DNA from 2 places in the Rufibacter ruber genome. Region 1 is predicted to be linked to the other one. Evidence: riboswitches for the same ligand, from Rfam matches in the RefSeq annotation. Region 1 holds a riboswitch; the other holds the start of a gene.

Evidence for each region. Region 1 has a riboswitch for S-adenosylmethionine ahead of FHS90_RS11820 (O-acetylhomoserine aminocarboxypropyltransferase/cysteine synthase family protein). Riboswitches for the same ligand answer to the same signal wherever they lie in the genome.
Region 2: another riboswitch for S-adenosylmethionine. It lies ahead of metH (methionine synthase); the one in region 1 lies ahead of FHS90_RS11820 (O-acetylhomoserine aminocarboxypropyltransferase/cysteine synthase family protein).

What each region holds. Positions count from the first base shown of each region.
Region 1 covers NZ_JACJIQ010000009.1:21,481-31,906, reverse strand. Annotated here, with positions in the region: gene FHS90_RS11830 (homoserine dehydrogenase family protein) at 923-2,170, opposite strand; gene metX (homoserine O-acetyltransferase MetX) at 2,149-3,204, opposite strand; gene FHS90_RS11820 (O-acetylhomoserine aminocarboxypropyltransferase/cysteine synthase family protein) at 3,214-4,548, opposite strand; SAM riboswitch class I at 4,809-4,920, opposite strand; gene FHS90_RS11815 (phosphoribosylaminoimidazolesuccinocarboxamide synthase) at 6,176-7,111, shown strand; gene FHS90_RS11810 (STAS domain-containing protein) at 7,180-7,557, shown strand; gene FHS90_RS11805 (ribonuclease Z) at 7,581-8,498, shown strand; gene FHS90_RS11800 (queuosine precursor transporter) at 8,845-9,639, shown strand; gene FHS90_RS11795 (alpha/beta fold hydrolase) at 10,005-10,426, shown strand, end outside.
Region 2 covers NZ_JACJIQ010000011.1:14,475-24,900, forward strand. Annotated here, with positions in the region: gene rimK (30S ribosomal protein S6--L-glutamate ligase) at 1-596, shown strand, start outside; gene FHS90_RS13400 (succinylglutamate desuccinylase/aspartoacylase family protein) at 574-1,512, shown strand; gene metF (methylenetetrahydrofolate reductase [NAD(P)H]) at 1,721-2,674, opposite strand; gene metH (methionine synthase) at 3,154-7,332, opposite strand; SAM riboswitch class I at 7,416-7,523, opposite strand; gene FHS90_RS13415 (fatty acid desaturase family protein) at 7,757-8,902, opposite strand; gene FHS90_RS13420 (hypothetical protein) at 9,380-9,889, opposite strand; gene FHS90_RS13425 (SAM-dependent methyltransferase) at 10,033-10,426, opposite strand, start outside.

The sequences.
Region 1 (10,426 bases):
GAAGTAACTTCCGCGCCATAGGGGGAGAAAACGCCATTGTGTTTCTGACCTGTTTTCCTGAAAACAGGCCAGAAACACAATGACTGTTTCAATCCTTCGACTGTTTCAATCCTTCTACTTACGAGATTGCTCCTATTTGCTTCAGATGCCGGCACTTCTGCTCCCAGTACTCACTTCTGCCATTGCTACTCCTCTTTTAACACTTCTGCTCTGGCTGATGTGCGCAGCACGGGCTCGACTCAGGCTAGCGGATAAGCAACAGTTACCTGCAGAAACAGACAGAGCAAGTAAGGAAGTAGCAGGAGAGGAACCCAAACCAGTCCTGGCGGTGAGCGCCTCTGTTAATACGGTGCCGCTTCAGCGGCAAGGCCGGAGGGCCTAGTTTTAACAGCAGTGCGAGCCGCCAGGACGGGGCCCCGCGGCCGTGAGCGCTTACCGGAGGCAATGCAACAGCAACGGGATTTCGCACAGGAGCAAACGCCAAAGCCATGGGAAACAGTAGATTACACCTTCCTGCCACAGCCACGGGAGCAGCAGACCGCGCATTCCCACTGCAGCAACACCGCCAAGGGAAACAGCAACCTTCACCCAACCAAGGGAACTGCAGACAAAGAAAACCTGATCAGCAGCAGCAAACTATCCATTGTCAAAAGAAACAGCGAACCGTGCAATCCAGCAGCAGATAGCAGGGTACAGCTGAGTACTCCAGCCACCCGGAGCCGCCGTCAAAAAGCTATCCCGTTCTAGTCAATCTCTAAAACTGCCCCCTTCATTAACCAATGAGCCCCACTCCTGTTTTCGGCCTGTTTTTCAAAAAGTAGCCCAAAAACGAAAACGCCCGGCTTTAAAAGCCAGGCGTCTTGCGCGATTAAAACAAACTAATTTAAACAAGCTACTATCTTTAGAATTGGCCGCCTCTCAGCTAGGAAAGCTCCACGGCCTCATACTTTTTTACATTCTTAGGCGAGGCAAAGTCAGAAGACAAAGCTAAGATGAAGGCACCCGCCTCTCTTATTTTATCCTGGTTGCGCAGCAGGCTCTCTAAGGTGACCATGCCTACCACAGAGTCAGAGTCGGCGGCGCTTTCAATAATGCGCTGGCGGTAGAAGTCCAGCGACTCCAGTAAGTTGGGGTCAGAGGTACGCAGGTACACCTCAATCTGAAAATCAAGCGCCAAAGCAGGCTCTGCCTGACGCTGCTGCAATTTCTTATAGCCGTAGCGGTACCCGTTGCTGATGGAGATAACATCAGACAGCACAGCCGCCCCGGTAGGGTGCCCTCCCGCGCCTTTGCCTTTGAAAAGCTGCGGGCCGGAGTAGCCACCCTGCACCACCACCCCATTAAACTCCTGTTCCACCATTTTCAGGTCGTCAGCGTCCCCTACTAAGCTTGGCAAGACCAGGGGCACAATCTCCCCTTCTGGTGTTAGGTGCACAGATGCCACTAACTTGATGGTACTGCCATTCTGCCGGGCAAACTCCAGATCCCGGTTGCCTAGAGAGTCAATCCCGAAGAAAGCCACCTCCTGCGGTGCCAAAGTTCTGCCAAAAGCGTGCGCAGTGAGAATGCACAGCTTGTGGCGGGAGTCAGCCCCAGCCACGTCTAACCAGGGGTCCAGTTCGGCAAAGCCTTTGTCCTGCGCCTCTTTGAGGGCATCTGCGTACGGCTTCTGTTTCTGGAAAATCTGGCTTAATATATAATTTGAGGAGCCGTTGAGAATGCCATGCACGCGCTCCAGCGGTTCATTTGAAAAATATTCCTCAACGGTTCTTATGATGGGGATACCGCCGGCCACAGCCGCTTCATACAGCAAGACACCTCCAAACTGCTCCTGCAGTTCCAGCAATTCAGGCAGATGGTAGGCTACTAGTTTTTTGTTTGCGGTCACCACCCGCCTGCCCTTACGCAAGGCGGCGGTCACTATGCCGTAGGCTTCTGTGGCATCACTAATGGCCTCCACCAACAGGTCAAGCTGATCATCTGCCAACACTTCCTCCGGATTGAAAGAGAACTCTTCTGCCGGTAACGGACGGACTTTAGCGGGATCTTTCACGCAGATCTTCTCAATCTGAAACGGCAAGTTCTTCTCCCGCGCCAGAATATCATACAGCCCCTGCCCTACGCACCCAAACCCAAACAAGCCTATCTTTAGAATACGGTTGGAATCCATGTCTTTCTCTTTGGTTTTTTCTGTAAAAATGTCTCTAATATTTCCTGTAGCTGGGCAAACTCCAGCAAGAATCCATCATGTCCGTATTCTGAGCGCACCACCTCAAAGGTAGAGTTTGGGATGTGCCGGGCCACTAGCCGCTGCTCAGTGAGCGGGAACAGCACATCTGAATCTACGCCAATGACCAATGTCTCTGCCTGCACCTGCGCCAGCGCTTCTTCAACTGACCCTCTTTCCCTGCCCACGTTGTGGGAATCCATCATTTTGGTAAGGTGCCAATACGAGAAAGCATTGAAGCGTCTGGCCAGTTTCTCGCCCTGGTACTGCTGATAAGAAGCCGCCCTGAAATTATCTATCTTATTCATGTTGGTCTCCCGCTGAGACCGGTTGTATGCCTGGTAATTGCGGTAAGAGAGCAGGGCAACCGCCCGGGCAGTTTTCATTCCGTTCAAACCGGCATCATCTGTGTTCAACTGCCAGGTCACATCCTGCTCAATGGCCATACGCTGGCTCTCGTTAAACGCCACCCCCCATGGGGTCTGGCGGGCGTTAGAAGCCACGTGCACCAGCTTGTTTACCAGTTCTGGGTTACTCACTGCCCACTCCAGCGCCTGCTGCCCCCCCACCGAGCCACCCACCAGCACTTCTATCTCTTCAATCTCCAGGTGCTCCCGCAGGTAGTTGAAGGCCCGCACCACATCACGGTTGGTCAAGGTGGGGAAAGTGTGGTAATATGGCCTCCCTGTATCTGGGTTCAGGGAGAGCGGACCGGTAGAACCATAGCAACTGCCCAGGGTGTTGGCGCAGACAATAAAGTGCCTGGCCGGGTCAAACACCTTGCCCTCCCCAAACAGGCCGCCCCACCAGTCATTGACAAAGGCATTGGCAGTTAAAGCATGGCATACCCAAACTACATTGCTTTTATCAGCATTCAGGGTGCCCCAAGTGGTGTAAAAAAGCTGGAAGCCGGGCAAAGATTGCCCAGACTCCAGTTGGAATTCATCATAAAAGGTAAAGACGCGTCCTTTCAGCATGGCAAGCTACTAGTTTAGGGAAGCCTCCAGCTTCGGTTCACGAACTTTCACTTTGGCAAAGGCTTGCTCAAAATCTGCTTTGATATCCTCCAGGTGCTCAATTCCCAGCGAAACCCGAAGCAAGGTAGGGTCTACCCCAGCCGCGCGCTGCTCCTCTTCATTCAACTGCTGGTGCGTGGTAGAGGCGGGGTGAATGATCAGGGTCTTGGCATCGCCCACGTTGGCCAGATGGCTCACCAGTTCCAGGCTGTTGACAAATACTTCTGCCTCGTCCTTTCCACCTTTCAGGTTAAAACTTAATACACCGCCAAACCCACGCTTGAGGTATTTTTTCGCCAGCGCATGGTATTTGTTAGAAGGCAATCCCGGATAATTCACACTTTCTACCAGCGGGTGCTGTTCCAGCCATTCGGCTATGGCTTGGGCATTCTGCACCGTACGGTCAACGCGCAAGGAAAGCGTCTCCAGCCCTTGAATCAGTTGAAAAGAGTTGAACGGGCTCAGGGCGGGGCCAAAATCCCGCAGTCCCTCCACCCTTGCCCTAATGGCGAAGGCAATGTTCCCAAAAGGACCTTCAGAGCCGAAAACATCCCAGAACACCAGTCCGTGGTAACCTTCAGACGGCTCACTGAACTGCGGAAACTTGCCATTGCCCCAGTTGAAGTTACCGCCGTCTACAATCACGCCGCCCACGCTGGTACCGTGGCCGCCAATCCATTTGGTGGCAGACGCCGTCACCACGTTGGCACCGTGCTCCAGCGGCCGGAACAGGTAACCGCCCGCGCCAAAGGTATTGTCTACTATCAGCGGAATATCATTTTTCTTGGCTACCTGGGCAATGGCCTCAAAGTCAGGAATATTGAAGCGGGGGTTACCAATGGTCTCCAGGTAAAAAGCCTTGGTATTTTCATCTATCAGCGCCTGAAACGTATCTGGCTCATCATCTTTGGTGAATCTGACCTCTATTCCAAGGCGTTTGAACGCTACTTTAAATTGGTTGTAAGAACCGCCGTACAGGTTGCTGGTGGTCACAAAATTGTCACCCGCCTGCAGAATATTGTTCAGGGCAATGAACTGTGCCGCCTGCCCAGAGCCCACGGCCAGGGCCGCCACTCCGCCTTCTAAAGCCGCAATGCGTTTCTCAAACACATCGGTGGTGGGGTTCATGATGCGGGTGTAGATGTTCCCGAACTGCTTCAGGGCAAACAGGTTGGCGCCATGCTCTGCGTTCTCAAACACATACGAGGTGGTTTGGTAGATAGGAACGGCGCGGGAACGGGTGGTAGGGTCTATTTCCTGGCCGGCATGCAGTTGAAGGGTTTCAAAACGATATGAATTAGACATAGTACTTCTAGGTTACACTTGAAAAATTGAACAAAAACAGGATACTAGGAAAACTTACGCGTAGGCGCGTCTCCCCGCGGCAGCGCGGTAAGCCCTAGAAAACCAGAAGGTTCAGATTAGCGACAACAGCAACAACAGTCCTGAATGGACATTCGCATTTCTGTTGGGCAGAAAGAAGGGGTGTAACCAAATAGCGTCACCGTTTGGCGCGCCAAAGCATTGCTAGAAGTGGGTTGGATAGTAATTTCCATCTTCGTATCAATTTATATTCCCCAGGGCAATATGTCCGCTGGGATCAGGAATTAGCACCTTACCTCTTAGTAGGTTGCTAGAGCTTCATTGAGCCTGTCTCTCCGCTCTTCTTTATAAATCAACTACCGGAATAATTGACTTGATACTGCAAATGTAAAGCCCGAAAGTTCATCTGCAAACAATTTATAAAAAATTTTACAAATTAATTTTACGAAGGCTTTAACCAAGGGTTGTTAAGGTTGCAATATTGACAGCAGAAACTAACATTCATTAGCATGTTGTTATTTGTTTTGATCTTAGGGGAGGGAACGGGATAGCGTTTTGTCTGTTCCAAAGCTGGTGCTGGTACTGTTGTTTCCTTTCATTGCTGCTAAAATGCGAAGTTAGTTGTCCCCTTGGCGGTGGCGTTTGCTCCGGTGCCTCACTCACTGCATTGTTTCATCTTTTCCGGTAAGCGCTCACGGCCGCGGGGCCCCGTCCTGGCGGTGAGCACTGCTGTTAAAACTAGGCCCTCCGGCCTTGCCGCTGAAGCGGCACCGTATTAACAGAGGCGCTCACCCCCACGACTGGTTGCTGTTCCTCTCCTGTAACTGCTTGTGCTGTTATGTCTGCCTCTGCAGGTAGCTGCTGCTGCCCCGCTAGCCTGAGACGAGCCCGTGCTGCGCACATCAGCCAGAGGCAGAAGTGTTGTTGTTCATTGTTGCTTTCTCTGGTTCAAGTTTTCAACTTGGACCTATAATGGCGGAAGCTTTCAGCTTCCATGAGGCGGCCGCCTCACATTACCTCTGCCCTCTATAGCTCCATATGGCGCGGAAGTTCCTTCCGTGCCTTCTAACGCCAGCAGATACTCCCGCGCTGGCGCGAGTCCCCAGACGCGTGCCTACTGATGACGGGCGGTCTCCGGCTGCCCCCGCGGCGCGGCAGCGAAACCAGGCATTGCTGCTTCATTCGTACTGATTTGCGTAAGGAAAAAATGAAAGGACTCAGAACTCAAGACTCAGAACTCACTTTGACACTCCCCCTTGGAAGGGGGCGAAGGGGGATGTTGACACAGGAGCGCACGCATTGCAGAGATTCGGTCACCCGTCTCTTTCCCTACCCATGCCTAATACTCCTGTTGGGGTGGATTCTCATGATGATTAAGTTGCTTTCCCATAATAAACTAAAATCACATACTTGACTCAGAACTACCACCAGGCGCCGTAGCCTCCGGAGGAACCGCGGGTGTTTGCGACAACTTCCGTTTTAGACCTGTTTTCTCAAAAACAGCTCTAAAACGGAAAATAGAAGATGCACCCAGCCGCTGAAAACAGGACGGGAGGGCACTTGCCCCGTGCCGTTCCTTTCCTAACTTTGCCGGGGTTAGCCCATTTGTATGCAAGCGTTAAAAGAAACCAACTTCCACTTTCCTGAGCAGACCGGCTTTTACAGAGGCAAGGTACGGGATGTTTATTACTTCAAAGACAAGTTAGCCATGGTGGCCACAGACCGCATCTCAGCGTTTGATGTGGTATTGCCGCGGGCCATCCCCTACAAAGGACAGGTGCTCAACCAGATAGCGGCCAAGTTCTTGGCGGCAACCGCCAATGTGGTCCCCAACTGGGTCATAAGCCAGCCGGCGCCCAACGTAACCATTGGCCGCCAGTGCGAAACCTTTAAAGTAGAGATGGTGATCAGGGGCTATTTAGCCGGCCATGCGTGGCGGGAGTACAGCGCGGGGAAACGCTTGCTCTGCGGGGTGGCCATGCCAGACGGCCTGCGCGAAAACGATCCGTTCCCGGAGCCCATCATCACCCCCACCACCAAGGCTGCCGAAGGCCATGATGAAGACATCTCCCGGGAGGAAATCCTGAGACAGGGTATTGTGTCAGAAGAAGACTACCTGCAGCTAGAAGCCTACACCCGGGCACTCTTCAAGCGGGGTTCTGAGTTGGCCGCAGAGCGCGGGCTCATTCTGGTGGACACCAAATATGAATTCGGCAAAGCCGATGGCACGATTATGGTGATTGATGAAATTCATACCCCAGACTCCTCAAGGTTCTTTTATTCAGAAGGTTATGAAGACCGGCAAAATGCAGGGCAGCCGCAACGGCAACTTTCAAAGGAGTTTGTACGTCAATGGTTGATTGAAAATGGTTTTCAGGGAAAAGAGGGGCAGCAGGTCCCTGAAATGACTGATGACAAAATAACGGAGATCTCGCAGCGTTACATTGAATTGTACGAGCAGGTGCTGGGGGAGAAGTTCATTCCCCAAGATTATGCCAGCCAGCCAGATACGCTGCAGCAGAGCATTGCCGTAAACATTTTTTAACATACTTTGTTAGAGATATTCCACCAATTTTTGGTAAATTCGCATTCTAAACCTTTTTGCTGTTACTTATGAAGTACACAATTGATAAAAAAGAGAATTACACTATCATCACCATAGATGAAAAGAAACTCGACACCACAATCGCCCCTGATTTGAAGTCTGAATTTGTGAAGTTGAATGCAGAAGGTATCACTAACTTGATCTTAGATCTTACCAACGTAAAATATACAGATTCATCAGGGCTTTCTTCAATCCTGATTGCCAACCGTCTTTGCAACTCTTCTGGCGGGGTTCTGATCCTGACCGGCCTGCAGGAGCACGTGACCAAGCTGATCACCATCTCTAAGCTGGAGTCTGTGTTGAACATTCTGCCTACCGTTGAAGAAGGCATTGACCGCGTGTTCCTGCACGAGATTGAGAGTGATCTTACCAACAAGGAAGAATAGTTCAGGTTTAAGGGGGAGACAGCTTGGATTTTGAACTGAAAATTCTTGGTTCCGCTTCGGCCCTACCCTCTCCAGACCGTTTCAATACTGCCCAACTGCTCACGGTTGGGAACCAAATCAATCTGATTGATTGCGGCGAAGGTACACAAATGCAGCTGATGCGATACAAAGTAAAGCATCAGCGCATTTGTAACATCTTCATCAGTCACCTGCACGGTGACCACTACTTTGGGCTGGCAGGTTTGCTTTCCACCATGCACCTGCAGCAGCGCACAGGCCCCCTCCACCTCTTCGGCCCCAGGGGCCTGGCTGAAATACTTACCCTTCAGTTCAAGTACGGCGGCACCCAACTCACCTACCCCATCCATTTCAATGAGGTAGACACCACGGCCTTCACCAAGATCTTTGAAGATAAGTTCATGACGGTGCACTCGCTGCCCATGCAGCACCGGGTGCCTTGCTGCGGCTATCTGTTCAGGGAAAAACAAAAGCCCCGCCACTTACTAAAGTCCAAACTGCCTGATTTTCTCACGCCCCCGCAACTGGTGCGGCTCAAGTGGGGAGAAGACATCTTTACTGAAAATGGCGAGGTACTGGTGCGGAATGCTGACGTGACCACTGATCCCAAACGCAGCCGCAGCTACGCGTACTGCGCAGACACCAGGTGCAAAGAAGATATTCTCCCTTACATCTCTGGGGTTGACCTGCTCTACCATGAGTCTACGTTCCTCCAGGAGATGGCCGCCCGGGCCGAGTACACCTTTCACAGCACCGCCGCCCAGGCCGCTACCCTGGCCGCAAAAGCCCAGGTGAAACGGCTGCTGCTTGGCCATTTCTCCACCCGCTACAAAGACCTCACTCCCCTGCTGGAGGAAGCGCAGGCAATTTTCCCCAATACCAACCTGGCCACTGAGGGCAAGACGGTGAGCGTACTGGAATAGCCTTCTGGTTTAACGTGCCCCCACTCCTTTTTCATTCGCCCACTTCTCACAAGAGGCGGTACTTCTGTTCCTCCTCATGGGAAGGAAAACAAAGTTGTCGCCTAGCTAGAAATTTTCTGCTTTCGGTGCTCCTGTTTACTTTAGCACTGGATTAGAGCCAGAAGCAGTGGAGAGCTCCCTTTTGTAATGGGTGCAGAACTCTGCGCATCATGTTAAGCTCCTGTTTTGGGGCTGTTTTCTAAAAAGTAGCCCTAAAACGCTGGCAGGGCTGGGCGCTTGCGCCAGAGGCACTTTGCCAGGCACCAGGGAAACAGGAACCACGCAACCGGTTCACAATTTAAACTTTATGCAAAACTCCGGCACATTCAAGTCTTCAATGGGTTTCAGGAAACGCCAGTTGTTCATGGTGCTGAGCGGCATTTTTTTAACCAATGCCTTGCTGGCAGAACTGATTGGGGTAAAGATCTTCTCGGGCGAAGGCGTGTTTGGCCTGGCAGGCGCCCAGATCCCCGTGCTCGGCACCAAGTTCGACTTTAACCTGACCGCCGGGGTCATCATCTGGCCGGTTGTGTTCATCACCACCGACATCATCAATGAGTACTTCGGGAAAGACGGGGTGAAACGGATCAGTTTCCTGACGGCGGGTTTAATTGCCTACGCCTTTGTAGTGATTGTAGCCGCCACCTGGCTGCCACCCGCACCATTCTGGCAGGAGGTGAACAGCCAGGGCCCCAACGGCGCGCCGTTTGACATGGACTATGCGTACAACAGGGTTTTCCGGCAGGGCCTTGGAATCATAGTGGGTTCGCTGGTCGCTTTTTTGGTGGGGCAGCTGCTGGACGCGCACGTGTTCCATTGGCTCAAACACCTGACCGGAAGCCGCAAGATCTGGCTCAGGGCCACCGGCTCCACCCTGGTCTCCCAGCTGGTAGACACGGTGGTGGTGCTGTTTATTGCGTTCTATCTTTTCGGGGACTGGAGCCTCACGCTGGTGCTGTCTGTCTCGGTGATCAACTACCTGTACAAGTTTACGGTGGCGGTGCTGCTCACGCCCCTGCTGTACCTGGCGCACGGGGTGATTGACCGGTACCTGGCCAACGACCAAGACGTTCCTTTTGACACCTTCATCTCCAAAGACTAATTTCTGTTTCCGGCATATTTTTCTGAAAACAGGCTAAAAACGCAGATACGGCGCAGCAGAAAAAGGAACCTTTGCGGCGGCAGATGTGAGGTTCTACCAAAGGCTGTGGGTGACGCGGCAGTGATGCTGGCGTAGGCCCGGCAGATGCGCGGCGGCATTTTCTTTTCGGCCCTGGGCCGAAACACAACCCAACCCTATGGCTGCTGCACCTGAGGCGCTGGGTTTGGTGGCCACGGTGGGCTTTCTCCCCCTCCGGGGTTTCTGTTTTGGAGCCGTTTTTCTCAAAACAGCCCCAAAACAGAAAACTAAGGTACCGCTCAAGGCAACCGCAGTGGGGTATCAACAAAGGGTGGCTATCTTTGTGCATGGCTTTCCCTCCTTTGTACCTGCTCAGCGGCCTGGGCGCAGATGAACGGCTGTTCCAGTTTTTACGGTTGCAGCACCCAAACCCGGTGGTGGTGAAATGGGTTACGCCGGCGCCGCATGCCACGCTGGCGCAGTACGCCCAGCAGGTTTTGCCCCAGATTCAGGACCGTTCAGCGCCGGCGGTGCTCATTGGCCTGAGCTTTGGCGGCATGGTGGCCCAGGAGCTGGCCAAGCTGATCCCCACCCAAAAAGTTATTCTGCTCTCCAGCCTGGCCCATACCCCGCAGCTGCCCTGGTACTACCGCGCGGGCGGCTTGCTGCGCCTACAGAAGTGGCTCCCTTTTCAATGGGCCAAATCCTTCCCGGCACCCGGCGAATGGCTTTTTGGGGCGAAGTCGCCGCTGGAGAAGCAGGTCTTCCG
Region 2 (10,426 bases), on a different contig from region 1:
TGCCCAAGACCGCCTTCACCAACTACTCCAAACAAGTCAAAGAACTGATTGCCGAAGTGGGCGGCGCACCGCTGGTGATCAAACTGCTGGAGGGCACCCAAGGCCTGGGCGTGGTCCTGGCCGAAACCCAGAAAGCCGCCGAGTCAGTGATTGAGGCCTTCCACAACCTCAAGGCCCGCATTATTGTGCAGGAATTCATTGCCGAAAGCAAAGGCGCCGACATACGCGTGTTTGTGGTGAACGGCGAGGTGGTGGGCGCCATGAAGCGGCAGGGCAAAGAAGGCGAGTTCAGGTCTAACCTGCACCGCGGCGGCAGCGCCAGCCTCATCAAACTTACCCGCGCCGAGAAAGCCGCCGCCCTCATGGCCGCCAAGTCTCTGGGCCTGGACGTGGCCGGTGTTGACATGCTGCAGTCTAAACGCGGGCCGCTCATTCTGGAAGTGAATTCCTCACCGGGGCTGGAAGGCATTGAGAAAGCCACCCAGCAAGACATTGCCGGAAAAATCATTGAGTACACAGAGCTGCTGGTTAACAAAGGGAAACCTAAAAAAGCGAAGAAAAAGACTACCCCAGATGGCGGAGATGATCATCAATGACATTCCCATTTATCCGGGAGACGAAAAACTGGTCAGGCTGAACATTTCCCGTCTGCCCAGCGGCACCGCGATAGATATCCCCATTCACGTGTTCAGGGCGCAGGAGCCGGGGCCGGTGCTGCTGCTCATGGCCGGTATGCACGGTGATGAGGTAAACGGCATTGAGCTTATCAGGCGCATGATCAGGCGCAATATGCTCACGCCGCTGCGCGGAACGGTGCTGGCCATCCCTATTCTCAACATCTACGGCTTTCTGAACTTCTCCCGCGAGGTGCCAGACGGCAAAGATGTGAACCGGAGTTTCCCGGGCAATGACAAGGGCTCCCTGGCCAGCCGCGTGGCCGCCCGATTTGTCAAAGAGATTCTGCCGCTGGTAGACTGTGGCATTGACTTTCATACCGGCGGGCGGAGCAAATCAAATTACCCCCAGATACGCTGCCGTTTTGGTGACGGCCAGGCAGATGCCCTGGCGCAGGCATTTGGGGCACCGTTCATCCTCAACTCTAACTACCGCCCTGGCTCTTTGCGGAAACAAGCCGCCGGCATGGGCAAAACCATCATTGTCTATGAAACCGGCGAGTCGCTGCGGTTTGACGAACCCGGGATCAACCTGGCCATGGAAGGCACAATCCGTATCATGCAGTACCTGCAGATGGTTGAGCAGGCCGTGCCCGTGTCACACCCCCCGGTCATCTGCCAGAACACCACCTGGATCAGGGCCCGGCGGGCAGGAATGTTCAGGAGCTTTGTCAAAAACGGACAGGCGGTGAGCCGGGGCCAGCAGGTAGGGGCCGTGTCAGACCCCTTCGGCTATGCCACCCACCCCATTACCTCGCACGTGAGCGGCTACGTGGTGGGCGTCAACAACATGCCCGTGGTCAACCAGGGAGATGCCATCTTGCACATTGGCTACTGATCTTCAGGTGAACTTTTCTCTTGGGACACATTCCCGTTTTGGGGCTGTTTTTCAAAAAATAGGCTGAAAACAGGAATAGAATCAACAGTTGCGTGGGGGCAGAAGATAACAGAGAGCATGCTGTCAAATAAAAACGGGAGCCTGTCTGGTTAAATAGACAGGCTCCCGTTTTGGGGCTGCTTTTTGAAAAACAGCCTGAAAACAGCTGTTAGAAAATGGCTCTTGCCACAGCCGCGGTGGCCTCAGACTTGCTCATGGTATAGAAGTGCAGGCAGGGCACCCCAAACTCCACCAGCTCTTTGCATTGCTGAATGGTCCATTCAATGCCTATCTGTTTCACCTGCGCGGGCGTTGTGGCGGCTTCTACGGCGTTCACCAGATCCTCAGGCAGGTCAATGTTGAAATAGCGCGGCAGCACGTTGAGCTGGTTTTTGGTGGTCAGCGGCTTCAGGCCCGGGATAATGGGCACGTTGATTCCCGCGGCGCGGCAGGCTTTCACAAAATCACAGAACTTCTCGTTGTCAAAGAACATCTGCGTGATGATGTAATCTGCCCCCAGGTCAACCTTCTGTTTCAGGTACTTCAGGTCAGTAGACAGGTTGGGGGCCTCCATGTGTTTTTCCGGGTAACCGGCTACGCCAATGCAGAAATCGGTGGGCACAGGGTTCTCCATTTCCTCATCCAGGTATTTGCCGTGGTTCAGCTGCACCACCTGCTGAATTAACTCAGAGGCGTGGGCGTGACCGTCTTTGTGCGGTCTAAAGCCCGGCTCGGTCTTCACCGCATCGCCGCGCAGCAAGAGCACGTTGTCAATGCCCAGGAAGTTGAGGTCCATGAGCGCGTTCTCGGTTTCCTCTTTGCTGAAGCCCCCGCAGATGATGTGCGGCACCGCGTCTACGTGGTACTTGTTCATGATGGCGGAGCAGATGCCCACCGTGCCGGGCCGCTTTCTAATGGTGATTTTCTCCAGCAAACCGTTCTCGCGCTCCTTGAACACGTACTCCTCGCGGTGGTAGGTCACGTTGATGAACGGCGGCTTGAACTCCATGAGCGGGTCAATGCCCTGGTAAATAGACTGAATGCTGGTGCCCTTCACCGGTGGTAATATCTCAAAAGAGAAAAGGGTTTGGGTAGCGTTCTGTAAGTGCTCGGTAACTTTCATTGACGTAGTGTCGGTGTCTTTTTTGGCCGTTGGCCGATGTTTATTTTTGATTCCGCCCAGGGCGATGCTTCTGTTTTATTGTAATTCTATGGGGTAAGCTTCTGCTTGGGTCCTTTCCCATTTTTGGCCTGTTTTCTGGAAAACGGGCCAAAAACGGGACTGCCATTAGACACAGACATCGCTTTCGCTATTTTGTTTATGTCTCTAGAGGTTTACCTTTCTTATTGCTTTTGTTTCGGCTCTTATTCCCTTCTTTTTGTCATCCTGGAAGGATCTTGTGAGCGAACAGTAGCAGCGCTTTTTCCACGCTTTTCTAGTTCGCCTACTGTTCCCTAAGTTCCTTTCAGGATGACAGCAGGGGGAGAGGGTTGCAGAGAAAACAGAGTACAATATAAAAGACGGGTTTCTCCGGCTCCACTCCACCTGTTTGGTTTTCCGTTTTTGGCCTGTTTTCACCAAAACAGGCCAAAAACGGAAAATCAGTAATTTAAATTCGGCGACAGCCAGCGCTCGGTTTCCTCCACAGGCATGCCTTTGCGTTGCGCGTAATCTACCACCTGGTCTTTCTCAATCTTGCCCAACCCGAAGTACCGTGACTGCCTGTGCGCGAAGTACATACCCGACACCGCCGCCGTAGGCCACATGGCCAGACTCTCGGTTAAGGTGATGCCGGTGTGCTTCTCCACGTTCAGGAGCTGGAACAGCGTGGTTTTCTCGGTATGGTCCGGGCAGGCCGGATAACCGGGCGCCGGACGGATGCCCTGGTATTTCTCTTTGATGAGTTCTTCGTTGGTGAGGCTTTCCTCGGGCTCGTAGGCCCAAATCTCCTTACGCACAATCTCGTGTAGTTTCTCCGCGAATGCTTCGGCCAGACGATCAGCTAAGGCTTTGGCCATGATGCTGTGGTAATCGTCATGATCGGCTTCAAACTGTTTTACCAGATCGTCCAGGCCAATACCGGCGGTTACCGCGAAACCACCCGTGTAATCTGCCAATCCGGTTTCTTTAGGCGCGACAAAGTCAGCCAAAGCTAAGTTGGGCACGTTCGGGCCTTTCTGGCCTTGCTGGCGTAGGGTACGGAAGTGTGTGAGGACTTCGGTGCGTTGCTCATTGGTGTAGATTTCCACGTCATCATCCCCTATGCTGTTGGCTGGGAACAGACCTGCCACGCCGTTGGCGGTGAGCAGTTTTTCGTCTACAATGCGTTGGAGCAGGGCCTGAGCATCGGCGTACAGTTTGGTGGCTTCGGCACCCACTACTGCGTCTTCCAGCAGTCTCGGGAATTTGCCGTGCAGCTCCCAGGCCTGGAAGAAGGGCGTCCAGTCAATGTACGGCACCAGTTCTTCCAGCGGGAAGTTTTGGAACACCTGTACACCGGTTTTGGCGGGCGTGTACACATCTTCGGCTTTCCACTCAATGGGTAGTTTGTTCGCACGGGCCTGCGGCAGGGGCAGGTATTTCTTTTCCTTCTGGCGGCTCAGGTAGCCTTCGCGCATCTCGTCATATTCTTTCCTGATGTCTGCCGCAAACTGCTCTTTATTGTCCGGGCTCAGCAGGTTGCCTACCACGGGCACGCTGCGCGAGGCATCCAGCACGTGTACCACGGTGCCGTTGTAGGCCGGTGCCACTTTCACAGCGGTATGGGCACGGGACGTGGTGGCCCCGCCAATGAGCAGCGGAATGTTGAAGTTCTGGCGCTCCATTTCTCGGGCAACGTGCACCATCTCGTCCAAAGAAGGCGTAATCAGACCACTGAGGCCGATTACGTCTACGTTGTGCTCACGGGCGGCATCCAGAATTTTATCGGCGGGGGTCATGACGCCCAGGTCAATCACCTCGTAGTTGTTACAGGCCAGTACCACGCCCACAATGTTTTTGCCTATGTCGTGTACGTCGCCTTTCACGGTGGCGAGGAGAATGCGCCCGGCATAGCGGGAGACCTCACCCCCCTGCCCCCTCTCCCGCGGAGAGGGGGTGTCCGCTGATGGGGTTGGGAGCGGTAATGGTTCCTTTTGGAGTTCCTTTCTTATTTTTTCTAACACCTGCGGTATTTGGGTGAGCACTTCCTCGTTGGTGAAGCGGATTACTCTGAAACCAAGGCTGTTCAAATAATCGGTTCTCAGCGCATCGTATTCTTGCTGCTGCTCATGGATTTCTCCGTCCACTTCTACCACTACGCGTGGATTCAAGCACGCAAAATCGGCGATGAATTCTTCAATAGCGTGCTGTCTCCTGAACTTGAAGCCCTCCAATTTTCGATTTCTAAGGGCTTGCCACAGCACATCTTCTGCTTTGGTAGGCTCTTGGCGGTTGTGCTGCGCAAACTCCTTCAAAACTTTCCACTTTTCGGCCGGCGATGTAAACACAAAGTTTCCCAACGCATCAGCAGAACTCCCCTCTCCGTGGGAGAGGGGTTGGGGGTGAGGTCCGTCTTCTGCTTCCAGCGCAGCCACTCTCGCTTTCTCTTCTTCAATATAAGGCAACAAATACGCCACCGCTTTTTTCATCACGCGGGCGCTTTTCACCACCTGCGGGAGAAACATTTTGCCTTCGCCGAAGAGGTCGCCTACCACGTTCATGCCGTCCATGAGCGGACCTTCAATCACTTCCAGCGGTTTGCTGTACAGGTGGCGGGCTTCTTCCACGTCCTGGTCAATGTATTCTACCAGTCCTTTCACCAATGCGTGCGTTAAACGCTTTTGCACCGGTTCGTTGCGCCAGGCCTCGTCGCGCACCACTTCTTTGCCTTTGTTTTTCACCGTTTCGGCGAACTCCACGAGGCGCTCGGTGGCGTCTGGGCGGCGGTTCAGCAACACATCTTCCACGCGCTCCAGCAGGTCTTTCGGAATTTCCTCGTAGACTTCCAGCATACCCGCGTTCACGATGCCCATGTCCAGACCGGCTTTGATGGCATGGTACAGGAACACCGAGTGCATGGCTTCGCGCACGGGGTCATTGCCCCGGAACGAGAACGAAATATTACTCACCCCGCCGCTTACTTTGGCACCGGGCAGGTTCTGCTTGATCCAGCGGGTGGCGTTAATGAAGTCGACGGCGTAGTTGTTGTGCTCCTCCATACCGGTGGCCACGGTCAGGATGTTGGGGTCAAAGATGATGTCCTCGGCGGGGAAGCCTACTTCTTTGGTTAAGATGTTGTAAGCACGCTCGCAGATCTGGATGCGGCGCTCGTAGTTGTCGGCCTGGCCTTCTTCGTCAAAGGCCATGACCACCACAGCCGCGCCGTAGCTGCGCACTTTGCGGGCATACTCTTTGAATTTTTCTTCGCCTTCTTTGAGGGAGATAGAGTTCACGATGGCTTTTCCCTGCACGCACTTGAGACCGGCCTCAATCACGCTCCACTTGGAGGAGTCAATCATGATGGGCACGCGGGCGATGTCTGGTTCAGAGGCGATGAGGTTCAGGAACAAGGTCATGGCGGCTTCTGAGTCCAGCATGCCTTCGTCCATGTTCACGTCAATGATCTGGGCCCCGTTCTCCACCTGCTGACGGGCTACGGCCAGGGCTTCTTCGTACTGCTCGTTCAGAATGAGACGGGCGAATTTCTTGGAACCGGTCACGTTGGTACGCTCGCCAATGTTCACAAAGTTAGAGCCTTCGTACACCGTGAGCGGCTCCAGGCCCGAGTAGGTAGGAACGGCCGGTAACTGCGGCAACGGACGCGGCGGGTATTCTTTGGCAATCTCAGCGATGACCTTGATGTGCGGCGGGGTGGTACCGCAGCAGCCCCCCACGATGTTCACGAAGTTGTTCTCCAGGAAATCACGGATGTGCTGGCCCATTTGCTCCGGCGTCTCGTCGTACGCCCCGAAGGCGTTGGGCAGACCGGCATTGGGGTACGCACTGATATGGAATTTTGACGCCTTGCTTAAAGACTGCAAGTGCGGCCGCAGCTGCTTCGCCCCGAGGGCACAGTTAAAGCCCACGCTCAGCAACGGCATGTGTGAAACCGAGTACAAAAACGCCTCCACGGTCTGGCCGGAAAGCGTACGACCGCTGGCATCAGTAATAGTGCCGGACACCATGAGCGGCAAGCGCTTGCCCGTCTGCTGGCTGTATTGGTCAATGGCGAACAGGGCCGCCTTGGCATTGAGGGTATCAAAGATGGTTTCTACCAACAGCAAATCCACGCCGCCGTCTACCAGCCCGCGCACCTGCTCGGTGTAGGCTTCTACCAGCTCATCATACGTGATGGCGCGGTAGCCGGGGTTGTTCACATCCGGCGATAAAGAAGCGGTACGGTTGGTAGGCCCGATGGCGCCGGCTACGAAGCGGGGTTTCTCCGGGGTTTTGGCAGTCCATTCCTGGGCGGCTTCTTTGGCTATTCTGGCAGATTCATAGTTCAGTTCGTACACCAGGTCCTGCATGTCGTAGTCGGCCATGGCAATGGAGGTGCCGCTGAAGGTGTTGGTTTCGGCTATATCGGCGCCCGCCTCAAAGTAGAGGCTGTGGATTTCCTTGATGATGTGGGGTTGGGTGAGGGAAAGCAAATCATTGTTGCCCTTCACGTCCAGGTGGTAGTCTTTGAAACGCTGGCCGCGGTAATCTTCCTCTTGCAGGTTGTACCGCTGGATCATGGTACCCATGGCACCGTCTAAGACTAAAATTCGTTTCTGTACTTCTTCCTCAATGCGGGTCATCTTCTTGTGCAAACCTAAAGGGTTAGTGGCGGCTCAAGAAAGGGTAGGAGGAAAGTGGCGGGCAGGTGTGTAGGAATCTCCGTCACTCATCTCCCCCGGCGCGTAGGTGCAGCGGGTAGGAAGTAGCACCCAACTGAATTGGGTTGCTAAGACATCACAGGGCCTAATCCCTCCGTCTTTCTTGATAAGCATCTGCAAAGGTACAGGCTGGGGTTGGATTCTGCAAATGAAGGTATTGGGGGCTTGATTTTTAAGTACGGGGAGAGGAGAAGGAATTTGAGTAAACCGTTTTCGGCCTGTTTTCCCAAAAACAGGCCGAAAACAGGAATAGGAGAAACTCCTGTCTAAAAGTAACCTGCGTGCTGCGCGGCTGGCATAAGCGTTAGGGCAAGGCACATGCGTTTTCAGCTAGCAGGTCTAGGGCTTAGCTGACAAGAAGGTGCTTATGCTTTGAGCTTTCAGTTGCCAAGGAAAGGGATTGTTCCCGGTACGCCTGCCAGCCCAGCTTCTTGAGCATGCGGTAGTGGGAGCTCAAAGCCTTCAAGAATGTAGGGCTTTCAATGTAGGGCAGCCCGAACTCATGCGCTGTGGCTTTGACAATGGCCGCAATGCCCGGATAATGGATGTGACAAACTTTAGGGAAGAGATGGTGTTCAATCTGCTGGTTCAGGCCGCCCAGCAGGAAGCCAGCCAGCTTGTTCTGCGTGGCGAAGTTGGCGGTAGTACGCATCTGGTGGTCTGCCCAGGCTTCCTCCATGTTGCCGTCTTCATTGGGCGTAGGGAAATCGGCTCCTTCTACCACGTGCGCCAACTGGAAAACCAGCCCCAGAACCAGCCCCTCCACCAGGTGCAGGCTAACAAAGCCAATCAAAAACTGCCACCAGGTAATGTCTAAGAGAACCAGGGGCAGTGCAATGAACATCACGTAATAGATGGTCTTGTAAAAGAAGAGCCTGAAGACCTCTTTTTTAGGGTGGTTGACCGTGGCATGTTCTCCTATCTTTTTCTGGAAGAACTTGAGGTAGTCTTTCCTCAGCACCCAGGAGATGGAAGAAAGGCTATAAAGCCCGAAGGCGTAAATATGCTGGAACCGCTGGTGTTTCAAGACCTTCTCCTCCGGGTTTACCCGTATGAGGCCGGGTGCCACCTCTATGTCCTCATCATGGCCAGGTATGTTGGTGTAGGTATGGTGCACCACGTTGTGGGTCAAATTCCAGACGTAGGGGCTGGCGCCAATGAGGTTAAAGACAAAGCTGTAGCTTTTGTTAACCTTGTTGCTGGCCGAAAGCGACCCGTGAATAGCGTCATGGCACACATTGAAGCCAATCAATGCGCAAAACACCCCCAGCAGCAAGGCCAGCCCAAACATTTGCCACACAGAAAACAAATTGGAGAGAATAAGACCATAAAGGCCAGCCGCCCCCACCAGGTAGAAGGCTATTTTGCGCCACATGGCGGCGTTGGCATGCTTAGAGTTGCCATTTTCTTTCAGGTAAGCCTCTACCCGTAAACGGGTGGTGGCATAGAACGCAGACTTATCTTTATTGATGAATTTTAACTTGGAAGACATGAAGAGGAAGTGAAAAGGCCAGGCAGCGCCGGTAGGGGGTTTTTGTGCCAAGGAGAAGGTTTAAATCAGTGGTCTGTCAGTACAAACAGCTAGAATAAGGTGCTGCCAAAAGAATTCTTCAGCCTTGTGCCAGTGCTGCAAAGGTGAGAGAAGCCAATAGGCAACTCCTGCCAAAACCGCCTGCCGCAAGATAGACCAACTTTACACATGCCCTAAAGATGAAAATAAAAAACCAGACCATCTACTGGGGCTGCTATCTTGTCAACGAGGTTGTTGAGGATAAAGTGCTGGGGAAGGTGTAAATAGTAGGTATTTGTTTCGGCCGGCGGCCGGCTAAAAGAAAAGTGCGTGTGAGAAAAAGTCTGAACCCGGTTTCTGTTTTGGGGCTGTTTTCTGAAAAACAGCCCTAAAACAGAAACCGCAGAAATAGAAAAAGCCTGCACAGGGCAGGCTTTTTCAAGTAGGTCTGGGGAAGCATTAGAATGTGTACCTAACGGTCAGAGCTCCGTCAGGAAACAAGAAAAGACCGTCTTGGTTGACATCCAAAAATGGCTTAAAATCGATGCCCACCGAAACCGGAATTTCCGTAATCTGATATTCCAGACCTACAATTCCGTCTATCCCCACCGTGGCGAGGGTTTTATTTGCTGAATCATAGTAGTGTTTGTAGGTGCGGTCATGGTAATACCGCCCCTTGTAGGAGCCAATGTGCGCCCCCGCGCCGTAAAACCACTGCAGTCCCGGTACCCCCAGGGCACTGGCGTGCAGCTCATACAGCCCGGTGAGATGAAAGCCTTTGCGCCCGAAACTGGTGCCTATGATCGCTTCTATGGCCGCGCTTCCGTTCAGGAAGTACTTGCCGGAGATCCCAGATGAAAGGCCCCCCACCCTGATCCCAACGCCATGCTGCTGGGCACGGGCCTGGGTAACAGAGAAAAGGCAACACCACAGCAGGCTCAGCCCAAAAATAAATCGCAGTTTCTTCATAGTAAAGTTAATTCTTGTTTCTAAGACAGGTGATACTGCCCCAGCCCCTATAAAACTGCAGTTGGGGCAGAATTATTTTACCAGTTTCAAAAACGTACGCAGCCGGTACAGCCTCCCGGTCAGTGGCCGCCGCTGGGGCAAAGTTAACTTTTTTTGTAAGACTGCAGGTAGGCATCTTTGCGGGTTCTCTGCCCAATAAGCCGGAAAAAGCTGATATGGTGGTGGTTGTCTTTTTTGAGCGCCCGGGCAAAAGGGTCATTTTTCTGGCCGTGCTCCTCAAAATCCTTCACGTACTGCTCCCGTATGAGCTCGGCGGCCGGCAGCAGCTCTGCCACCGTGACCTGCACCAGGCCCGTCTTCTCCCAGAGCTTCCGCCACCAGGGCACCGAATGGATGTAGTACCAGTAATCCTGGTAGTCTTCGCGCAGAAACACGGGCACCTGCTCCAGTGTCTCAATCTCTTCTTTGAAGCAGACGTCTACAACGCCAATGTATCCGTCTGGCTTTAGAAAGTGGCAGATGTAGGGCAGGTACTTG